3 regions of the Achromobacter sp. NCFB-sbj8-Ac1-l genome follow, and region 3 is predicted to be linked to each of the others. Evidence: predicted binding sites of a transcription regulator. Region 3 holds the regulator's gene; each other region holds the start of a gene.
What was found. The regulator LexA, encoded in region 3, represses DNA repair genes until DNA is damaged. The targets are predictions, from matches to a motif close to ACTGTATNNNNATACAGT.

Region 1 (3,278 bases), 2.0 Mb from region 3:
TACTTCTTCTTCATCATGTCGAAGAATTCGGCATTGGTCTTGGTGGCGCGCATCTTGTCCAGGATGAATTCCATGGATTGGACTTCGTCCATGTCGTGGATGAACTTGCGCAGTACCCAGACCTTTTGCAGCAGGTCCGGCGCGATCAGCAGTTCTTCGCGGCGAGTGCCCGACTTGTTCAGGTTGATCGACGGGTAGACGCGCTTTTCAGCCAGACGACGTTCAAGGTGGACTTCGGAGTTGCCCGTGCCCTTGAATTCTTCGTAGATGACTTCGTCCATGCGGCTGCCGGTTTCGATCAGCGCGGTGCCCAGGATGGTCAGCGAACCGCCTTCCTCGAGGTTGCGCGCCGCACCGAAGAAGCGCTTGGGGCGCTGCAGGGCATTGGCGTCCACGCCGCCGGTCAGCACCTTGCCGGAAGCCGGTACGACGGTGTTGTAGGCGCGGGCCAGGCGGGTGATCGAGTCCAGCAGGATCACCACGTCTTTCTTCATTTCGACCAGGCGCTTGGCCTTTTCGATGACCATTTCCGCAACCTGCACGTGGCGGGTGGCGGGTTCATCGAAGGTCGAGGCCACCACTTCGCCGCGCACGGTGCGCTGCATTTCGGTCACTTCTTCCGGGCGCTCGTCCACCAGCAGGACGATCATGACGGCGTCGGGGTAGTTGGTGGTGATGGCGTGCGCAATGTGCTGCATCATCACCGTCTTGCCCGACTTGGGGCTGGCGACGATCAGGCCGCGCTGGCCCATGCCGATGGGGGCGAAGACGTCGAGGATGCGGCCCGTGAGGTTTTCTTCGCTCTTGATGTCGCGTTCCAGACGCATGGTCCGGTTCGGGTGCAGCGGCGTCAGGTTCTCGAACATGATGCGATGCTTGATCGCCTCGGGCGCCACGCCATTGACCTTGTCCACCTTGACCAGCGCAAAGTAACGCTCGCCATCCTTGGGCGTGCGCACTTCACCTTCGATCGAGTCGCCGGTGTGCAGGTTGAAACGGCGAATCTGGGAGGGCGAGATGTAGATGTCGTCCGTGCTGGCCAGATACGAGGTCTCGGGCGAGCGCAGGAAACCGAAGCCGTCGGGCAGGACTTCAAGCACGCCGTCGCCAAAGATCTGCTCGCCCTGCTTGGCGCGCCGTTTCATGATGGCGAACATCAGCTCCTGCTTGCGCAGGCGGTTGGCGTTCTCGATTTCCAGGCCAGCGGCCATTTCCAGCAGCTGCGAGACATGCAGCGCCTTCAGTTCGTTGAGGTGCATCGCGGTGAGTGGTGGGGGAAAAGTAAAGGAGGGTTCTGGCGGCGCGCCACGGACGGGCTCGCGCGGTATTGAATGAGCGCCGCCACCAGGGCGGCGCCTTCGTTCACAGCACGCAGTTTACAACGCGCCGTCCAGGAATGCGGTGAGTTGCGACTTCGACAGCGCGCCAACCTTGGTGGCGGCAGCCTGGCCGTCTTTAAAGAGCATAAGGGTGGGAATGCCGCGGATGCCGTACTTGGAGGCAGTGCCCTGGTTTTCGTCCACGTTCAGCTTCGCGATCGTCAGGCGACCTGCGTACTCGGTGGCGACTTCTTCCAGGATCGGGGCAATCATCTTGCAGGGGCCACACCAGGCAGCCCAGTAGTCCACCAGCACCGGCTGGCCGGATTTCAACACATCGGCATCGAAGCTCGCGTCACTGACGTTCTTGATTTGGTCGCTCATGATGGTGATTCTCGGTTCGGCAGCAAAAGGCGCGAAAAAAAGGGACGCGCCTTGCCGTTGTTCTTGTTTGTGGAATGGATTAAAGCATACCACTGTCAATAACGACAGTCATACCACTGTTTATAACAACAGGGTTTGCCGCTTTTGTGTAGGATGTTGCGGCGCAGTTGTCGTGATCGGGTTGGTTGAACCCGGCTACGCTCGCTGTGTCTATCGTCATCCTACCGAATTCGGAGCTGGTCAGGTCGTGCGCATTCCACCCGGAGCCGCGCAGAATCTGGGCTTATCCGTAAAATGTCGGTTTTTTTCCACAGATGTTGGGGATAACTTGGCCACTCCACGTTACAACGAGGCGTCCATCCGCGTCCTGAAGGGGCTGGAGCCCGTGCGCCAGCGCCCGGGCATGTACACCCGCACCGAAAACCCCCTGCACGTCGTGCAGGAGGTCATTGATAACGCCGCAGACGAAGCCCTGGCGGGCTACGGCAAACAGATACAGGTCACGCTGCACATCGATGGCAGCGTTTCCGTCGAAGATGACGGCCGCGGCATTCCCGTCGGCCTGCACCCCGAAGAACACGCGCCCGTGGTGGAGCTGGTGTTCACCCGCCTGCACGCAGGCGGCAAGTTCGACAAGGCCGGCGGCGGCGCCTATGCGTTTTCGGGCGGCCTGCACGGCGTCGGCGTATCCGTCACCAATGCCCTGGCTACCCGCCTTGAAGTCGTGGTCTGGCGCGACGGGGCGGTCAACCGCCTGGTCTTCAAGGGGGGCGACGTCGCCGAACCCCTGGCGCCCTATGACCAGGGCGGCCGCAAGAAGTCGGGCACCCGCGTGCGGGTCTGGCCTGACGCGAAGTATTTCGACAGCCCCAATATTCCGCTGGGCGAGCTGACCCACCTGTTGCGCAGCAAGGCCGTGCTGCTGCCGGGCGTGAAGGTGCTGCTGGTCAATGAAAAGACCGGCGACACCAAGACCTGGCAGTACCAGGACGGCCTGCGCGGCTACCTGGCCGAGGCGCTGTCCGGCGCCGAACTGATGGTGCCGTTCTTCGAAGGCGAGCAATACGCCGGCGCCGACCACGAGAACTTCGCCGAAGGCGAGGGCGCCCAGTGGGTCGTGGCCTGGACCGAAGACGGCAACGCCGTGCGCGAGTCCTACGTCAACCTGATTCCCACGCCGGCCGGCGGCACGCACGAATCCGGCCTGCGAGAAGGCCTGTTTGGTGCGGTCAAGGGCTTTGCCGAACTGCACAGCCTGCTGCCCAAGGGCGTGAAGCTGCTGCCCGAAGACGTGTTCGCCCGCGCCAGCTTCGTGCTGTCGGCCAAGGTGCTTGACCCGCAATTCCAGGGCCAGATCAAAGAACGCCTGAACAGCCGCGACGCGGTTCGCCTGGTGGGCGGCTTTTCCAAGAGCGCGCTCGATCTCTGGCTGCACAGCAATGTGGAATACGGCAAGAAGCTGGCTGAATTGGCCATTCGCCAGGCGCAGGCGCGCCAGCGTTCGGCGCAGAAGGTCGAAAAGCGCAAGAGTTCCGGGGTGGCCGTGCTGCCGGGCAAGCTGACCGACTGTGAATC
Region 2 (3,278 bases), 2.3 Mb from region 3:
CGCCGGCCGCCCTCCGCGTCTGATCCCTCACCCGGCCATCCGCCCCGGGCGCGGCCGTCCAGGGCATGGCCAGTTCGCTGAAACGGGCGCCAAACGTCCGGACGCGTTGCACGGCGCGGCGCAGCGGGGTCAGCGATACGGCGGCAAGATCGTCCGGCAGGACGGAAAGTTGAGCGGTGTTCATAGGAACTCCTTGGTAGCGCGGTAAAAACGACAGTCAGGATCGACGGGTAATAACAGCGGCCCAGCCAGACGGACGACAGCGGCCGTCCGACACCCAGGCGTCAGTCAAATAAGGACAGCTGCCCGGCAGCCACGGCGCGCCATTGGCGCTCGCCGCGCACCAAGGCGCCGCCCGCAGGCGGGACGCTGGAAAAAGGGACCCCTGAAGACGCTTTCGCGCCAACCGGGGATAGGAAAACGGGGGAATCGGGCACACCGGCGGCCGCCGAAAACAAGGAGTCGGCGCCACCCGCCGCCAAGGGCGGCTGGAAACGGTCGGTATCCAGCGCCAGGCGATGGCGGTTCAGGCCCAGCTTGCGGGTGGCCACGGCAAACCGCTGGCGCAGCAGGTCGGCCCAGATGCCGGTGCCGCGCATGCGCGAGCCGAAGTTGGGATCGTTGCGGCGGCCATTGCGCAGGTCTTCGATGCGGTGCAGCACGCGCTGGGCGCGATCCGGGTAGTGTGCGTTGAGCCAGTCTTCGAACAGGGTTTTGACTTCCCAGGGCAGCCGGATGACGGTGTAGCTGGCGTAATGCGCGCCGGCCGCCTTGGATTCCTGCAGGATGTGTTCCATGGCGTCGTCGTTGATGAACGGGATAACGGGCGCCACCAGCACCCCGACCGGCACGCCGGCGTCCGTGAGGTTGCGCACGGCTTCCAGGCGGCGCCAGGGCGCGGCGGCGCGCGGTTCCAGCGTGCGGGCCATGCCGGCGTCCAGCGTGGTGATGCTCATGTAGACCACCACCAGCTTCTGTTCGGCCAGCGCAGCCAGGAGGTCCAGGTCACGGGCGACCAGCGCGTTCTTGGTGACGATGGTGACCGGGTGCCGGGTTTCCAGCATCAGTTCGAGCATGCCGCGCGTCAGGCGCCAATCGCGCTCGATGGGCTGGTAGGCGTCGGTAGCCGACCCGATATTGATGGGCGACGGCTTGTACCCCGGCCGGCTGATTTCGGCCCGCAGCGCCTGGACCGCATTGGCCTTGGCCACGAGGCGGGTTTCGAAGTCCAGCCCGGGGGAATAGCCCAGGTAGGAATGGGTGGGCCGGGCATAGCAGTAGACGCAGCCGTGTTCGCACCCGCGGTACGGGTTGACTGCCACGTCGAAGGGAATGTCGGGCGAATCATTGCGCGACAGGATCTTGCGGGCTTCTTCGGCAGTGACGGTCGTCTTGGGGGCCGCGGGCGCCAGTCGGGCGTCGGGCAGGATGGGAATGACTTTGGGGGAAATATCGGGGACAGCATCGACGAAATCAGCCGGGAGACCCGAAGCGGACCAGCCGTCGTCGACCTGCACGCGGTCATCGCGCTGAAAGCGATGCCGAACATTAGTAACCGCACCCCGACCGCGCAAGGCGGCGGGGGCGGCAGCCGGGGACCCAGAACCGGCGGGAAAAGAATGATCGGTGCGTGCCATGAAAACTACTGTACAAAAACACAGTGGTTTTGACAAGCACCAAAAGCCTTTTCGTAAGACAGCCCCACTTTACCGCAAGACGAAGACGCCGTCCGGAGAATTCGATTTCATCTTGCGATATCGCCCGGAAACCCGCACCAGCATTAGGTTTGGAATAAAAACAACACCCCATTTCACGACCCTTGGGGCGTTGTTTTCCGGCCCTCCTGCGGTTTACCGAAGCATGCCCGCCGCCGCCGTCTGATGCGTGGCCTCGTCGATCAAAATGAAGGCGCCGGTCGCTGCCACATCGTCGTATCGATCGACCGCCAACGCTTCACGCGTAGTGAACGTGACGCGACCGATGTCGTTCATGCGCAGCGTGCCTTCCGTGTTCTGCACTTCCTGCAGTTCGTGGATATCGCGATGAGACAGCACCGCGCGAATCTTCGCCGATGTCAGTCGCGTGCCATGCTTGAGCAAATACTTGCGCGCAGGATTCAGCGGCTGCGTGTCGAGCCAGCACAGCTCGGCTTCGAACTCGCGCGCGACTTGCGCTTGCGCCTGCGCGTGCACGATCACGTCGCCGCGCGACACGTCGACATCACGGTCCAGCACCAAGGTGACCGAATCGCCGGCCACCGCTTCATCGAGCACGCGGTCGAACACGCGCACCTCGCGCACGCGCGCCGTCACACCCGACGGCTGCACGGCGATCTCGTCGCCCGGACGCAGTACGCCGCTGGCGATGCGGCCCGCATAGCCGCGGAAGTCGTCCTTGCGATCGCCATCGTGGCGCGCCACCCATTGCACCGGAAAACGCAGCGGGCCGCTGCGGCCATCGCCGGACAGGTCCAGCGATTCCAGCAGCGTCAGCAGCGGCTGCCCCGTGTACCAGGGCGTCTTGTCCGACAGCGTCACCACGTTGTCGCCATTCAGCGCTGACAGCGGCAGCGCATCGAAGTGCGCGATGCCGAGTTTGCCCGCCAGGTCGGCATAGGCGTCGCGGATGCGCTCGAACACCGCGCGGTCCCAGTCCACCAGATCCATCTTGTTGACCGCCACCACGATGTGGCGGATGCCCAGCAGGCGAGCGATGGTGCTGTGGCGCTTGGTCTGCGGCAAGAGCTTGCCATCGGCTGCGCGGGTGGCGTCGATCAGGATCACCGCCACGTCCGCCGTGGACGCGCCCGTCACCATGTTGCGGGTGTACTGCTCGTGGCCCGGCGCGTCGGCGATGATGAACTTGCGGGCGGGCGTCGAGAAGTAGCGGTAGGCCACGTCGATCGTGATGCCCTGCTCGCGCTCGGCCTCCAGGCCATCGGTCAGCAGCGAGAAGTCGATGCCGCCTTCGGCCACGCGCTTGTACTTGGCGCGCGAGATCGCATCCAGCTGGTCGGCGAACACGCCCTTGCTGTCATACAGCAGGCGGCCGATCAGCGTGGATTTGCCGTCGTCGACCGAACCGGCCGTGATCAGGCGCAGCACGCCCGTGCCGGCGCCCGAAAGAAAAGAATCGTTTACTGCATTCATGTGCGTCCCCTGTGGCCGGCGCTGCGCCGGCCGCTCGTGCAATCAGAAATAGCCTTCTTTCTTGCGGCGCTCCATCGAGGCCTCGGAAGTCTGGTCGTCCATGCGCGTGGCGCCGCGCTCGGTGATATC
Region 3 (3,278 bases):
TCAGCAGAGTCCCATGAGCACCCTTTTCGATTCCGTCGAACTCGCGCCGCGCGACCCCATTCTTGGTCTGAACGAACAATACAACGCGGATACCCGCCCCGGTAAAGTCAACCTGGGCGTTGGCGTGTACTACGACGACCAGGGCCGGATTCCCCTGCTGGGCGCGGTGCGCAAGGCCGAAATCGCCCGCATCGAAGCCGCTGCTGCCCGCGGCTATCTGCCGATCGAGGGCATCGCCGGCTACAACCAGGGCGCGCAAGCCCTGCTGATCGGCAAGGATTCCCCCCTGGTGACCGAAGGCCGCGTCCTCACCACCCAGGCCCTGGGCGGCACCGGCGCCCTCAAGATCGGCGCCGACTTCCTGCGCCAGCTGCTGCCGACCGCCAAGGTCCTGATCAGCGACCCCAGCTGGGAAAACCACCGCGCGCTGTTCGAACGCGCCGGCTTCGAAGTCGGCACCTACGCCTACTACGATGCCGCCACCCGTGGCCTGAATTTCGATGGCATGCTGGCCGCCCTGAAGGCCGCGCCGGCCCAGACCGTCGTCGTGCTGCACGCTTGCTGCCACAACCCCACGGGCGTGGACCCCACCTTCGAACAATGGCAGCAGATCGCCGCCGTCGTGAAGGAAAACAACCTGGTCCCGTTCCTGGACATCGCCTACCAGGGTTTCGGCGAAGGCCTCAAGGAAGATGCCGCCGTCGTGCGCCTGTTCGCCGACCTGAACATGACCATGTTCATCAGCTCGTCGTTCTCGAAGTCGTTCTCGCTGTACGGCGAGCGCGTCGGCGCCCTGACCGTCGTGGCCGGCAGCAAAGACCAGGCCACCCGCGTCCTGAGCCAGCTCAAGCGCGTCATCCGCACCAACTATTCCAACCCGCCCACCCACGGCGGCACGATCGTCTCGACGGTGCTGAACACGCCTGAACTGTTCGCCATGTGGGAACAGGAACTCGGCGCCATGCGCGACCGTATCCGCCTGATGCGCAAGCAACTGGTCGAGAAAATCAAGGAACACGGCGGCAAGCAGGACTTCAGCTTCGTGCTGCAGCAACGCGGCATGTTCTCGTACTCGGGCCTGACCTCGGCCCAGGTCGACCGCCTGCGCGAAGAGCATGGCGTCTATGCCGTCTCCAGCGGCCGCATCTGCGTTGCCGCCCTGAACAGCGGCAACATCGACCAGGTCGCCAAGGGCATCGCCGCGGTGCTGTAAAGCGCCTCGCACTGCCGGCACCAGCCAGACGGGACCTTCGGGTCCCGTTTTCATTGCCCGCGATTTATGGGTCTCTTGCCCTGGCGCTCGACACCCGCTTGCTTTTTTGCGTTATGTCCCCCAGAATGCTGCTGTATATATGTACAGTCCGACCCCAAACGGATCATCGCCATGGCCAGCAAACTCACTGATCGTCAACAGCAAATCCTGGACCTCATCCGGCAAACCGTCGCGCGCACGGGCTTTCCGCCCACCCGCGCCGAAATTGCCTTGGCCCTGGGATTTCGCTCGCCCAACGCGGCCGAAGACCATCTCAAGGCCCTGGCCCGCAAAGGCGCCATTGAGCTCACGGCCGGCGCCTCGCGCGGCATCCGCCTGAAAGACGCCTCGGCCGCCCCGACGCAAGCCGCCCTGCCCCTGCCAGGCCTGGCGCAGCTGCTGCTGCCGTTGGTAGGCCGGGTGGCCGCCGGCAGCCCCATCCTGGCCGCCGAACACGTCGAACGCGAAATCGGCGTCGACTCCAGCCTGTTCGCCCAGGCACCCGACTACCTGCTCAAGGTGCGCGGCATGAGCATGCGCGATGCCGGCATCCTCGAAGGCGACCTGCTCGCCGTCAAGAAGGCCTCCGAAGCCCGCAACGGCCAGATCGTGGTGGCCCGCCTGGGCGACGACGTCACCGTCAAGCGCCTGCAGCGCCAGCACGGCCGTATCGAACTGCTGCCCGAAAACCCCGACTTCGACACCATCGTGGTCGAAGCCGACCAGGAATTCGCGCTCGAAGGCATCGCGGTCGGCCTGATCCGCACCCACGCACTGCATTGATGCACCACTGAACCGCGCTTGGCTGGCCTCGCAGGCCGTTCCAGGTTCTCTATACGGCTCCCGCCCGGCCAGCGTCGCCGAGACACGCCGCAGTGCAGCCAAGCCTAAAAAAGAAACCCCGCCAAGGCGGGGTTTCTTGTTGAAGGCGCCGCAAGCAGCGCCTCTCGGGCCAGCATCAGTGCTTGAGCACCGGGTCCGTCGAGCCAGGCTCGGCCGGCTTGGCCACCAGCGGTTCCTTCACCGCCTCGTCTTCGGCCAGCGGCTCGGGCAGGCGTTCCAGGGCCAGTTCCAGCACCTTGTCGATCCAGCGCACCGGCACGATCTCGAGATGGTTCTTGACGTTGTCCGGGATCTCCGCCAAATCCTTGACGTTTTCTTCCGGGATCAAGACCGTCTTGATGCCACCGCGGTGAGCGGCCAACAGCTTTTCCTTCAAGCCGCCGATCGGCAGGACTTCGCCACGCAACGTGATTTCGCCCGTCATGGCGACATCGGCGCGCACCGGGATGCGCGACAGCGCCGACACCATGGCCGTGGTGATCGCAATACCCGCAGACGGACCGTCCTTGGGCGTCGCGCCTTCCGGCACGTGCACGTGCATGTCATGCTTCTCGAACACGCTGTCTGCAAAGCCCAAGCGACGGGCGCGTGAGCGCACCACCGTACGAGCCGCTTCGACCGATTCCTTCATCACGTCGCCCAGCGAACCGGTGCGTTGGATCACGCCCTTGCCGGGCATGTCCGCCACTTCGATCGTGAGCAGGTCGCCACCGACTTCCGTCCAGGCCAGGCCGGTCACTTGACCGATCTGGTTTTCCTTTTCGGCCATGCCGAAGGTGTAGCGGCGCACGCCGAGGTAGTCGCTCAGGTTGTCGCCCGTGACATTGACCGGCTTGACCTCGAGGGTCTTGCCTTCGGCCTTGGCACGATCGGTCTGGGTCAGCAATTGCTTGATGACTTTGCGGCAGATCTTGCCCACTTCGCGCTCGAGCGCACGCACACCGGCTTCGCGGGTGTAGTAGCGCACGATGTCGCGCAAGGCGCTGTCGTCGACGGTAAGCTCGGTATCCTTCACGCCGTTGTTCTTCATCAGCTTGGGCAGCAGATGGTCGCGGGCGATGTGGATCTTTTCTTCCTCGGTGTAACCCGACAGGCGGATCACTTCCATGCGGTCCAGCAGCGCCGGCGGAATGTTCAGCGTGTTGCTGGTCGCCACGAACATGACGTCGGACAGATCGAAGTC

Region 1: a site for LexA is predicted at 1,819-1,836, ahead of ACUDP5_RS09130 (DNA topoisomerase IV subunit B). Genes of this name have one in related genera too.
Region 2: a site for LexA is predicted at 1,645-1,662, ahead of ACUDP5_RS07495 (PA0069 family radical SAM protein). Genes of this name have one in related genera too.

Annotation. Positions count from the first base shown of each region.
Region 1 covers NZ_CP199812.1:1,982,847-1,986,124, forward strand. Annotated here, with positions in the region: gene rho (transcription termination factor Rho) at 1-1,259, opposite strand, end outside; gene trxA (thioredoxin TrxA) at 1,377-1,703, opposite strand; gene ACUDP5_RS09130 (DNA topoisomerase IV subunit B) at 2,032-3,278, shown strand, end outside.
Region 2 covers NZ_CP199812.1:1,637,659-1,640,936, reverse strand. Annotated here, with positions in the region: gene ACUDP5_RS07500 (hypothetical protein) at 1-184, opposite strand, end outside; gene ACUDP5_RS07495 (PA0069 family radical SAM protein) at 285-1,637, opposite strand; gene ACUDP5_RS07490 (GTP-binding protein) at 1,851-3,149, opposite strand; gene cysD (sulfate adenylyltransferase subunit CysD) at 3,192-3,278, opposite strand, start outside.
Region 3 covers NZ_CP199812.1:3,971,818-3,975,095, forward strand. Annotated here, with positions in the region: gene ACUDP5_RS18110 (aspartate/tyrosine/aromatic aminotransferase) at 14-1,213, shown strand; gene lexA (transcriptional repressor LexA) at 1,385-2,035, shown strand; gene lon (endopeptidase La) at 2,211-3,278, opposite strand, start outside.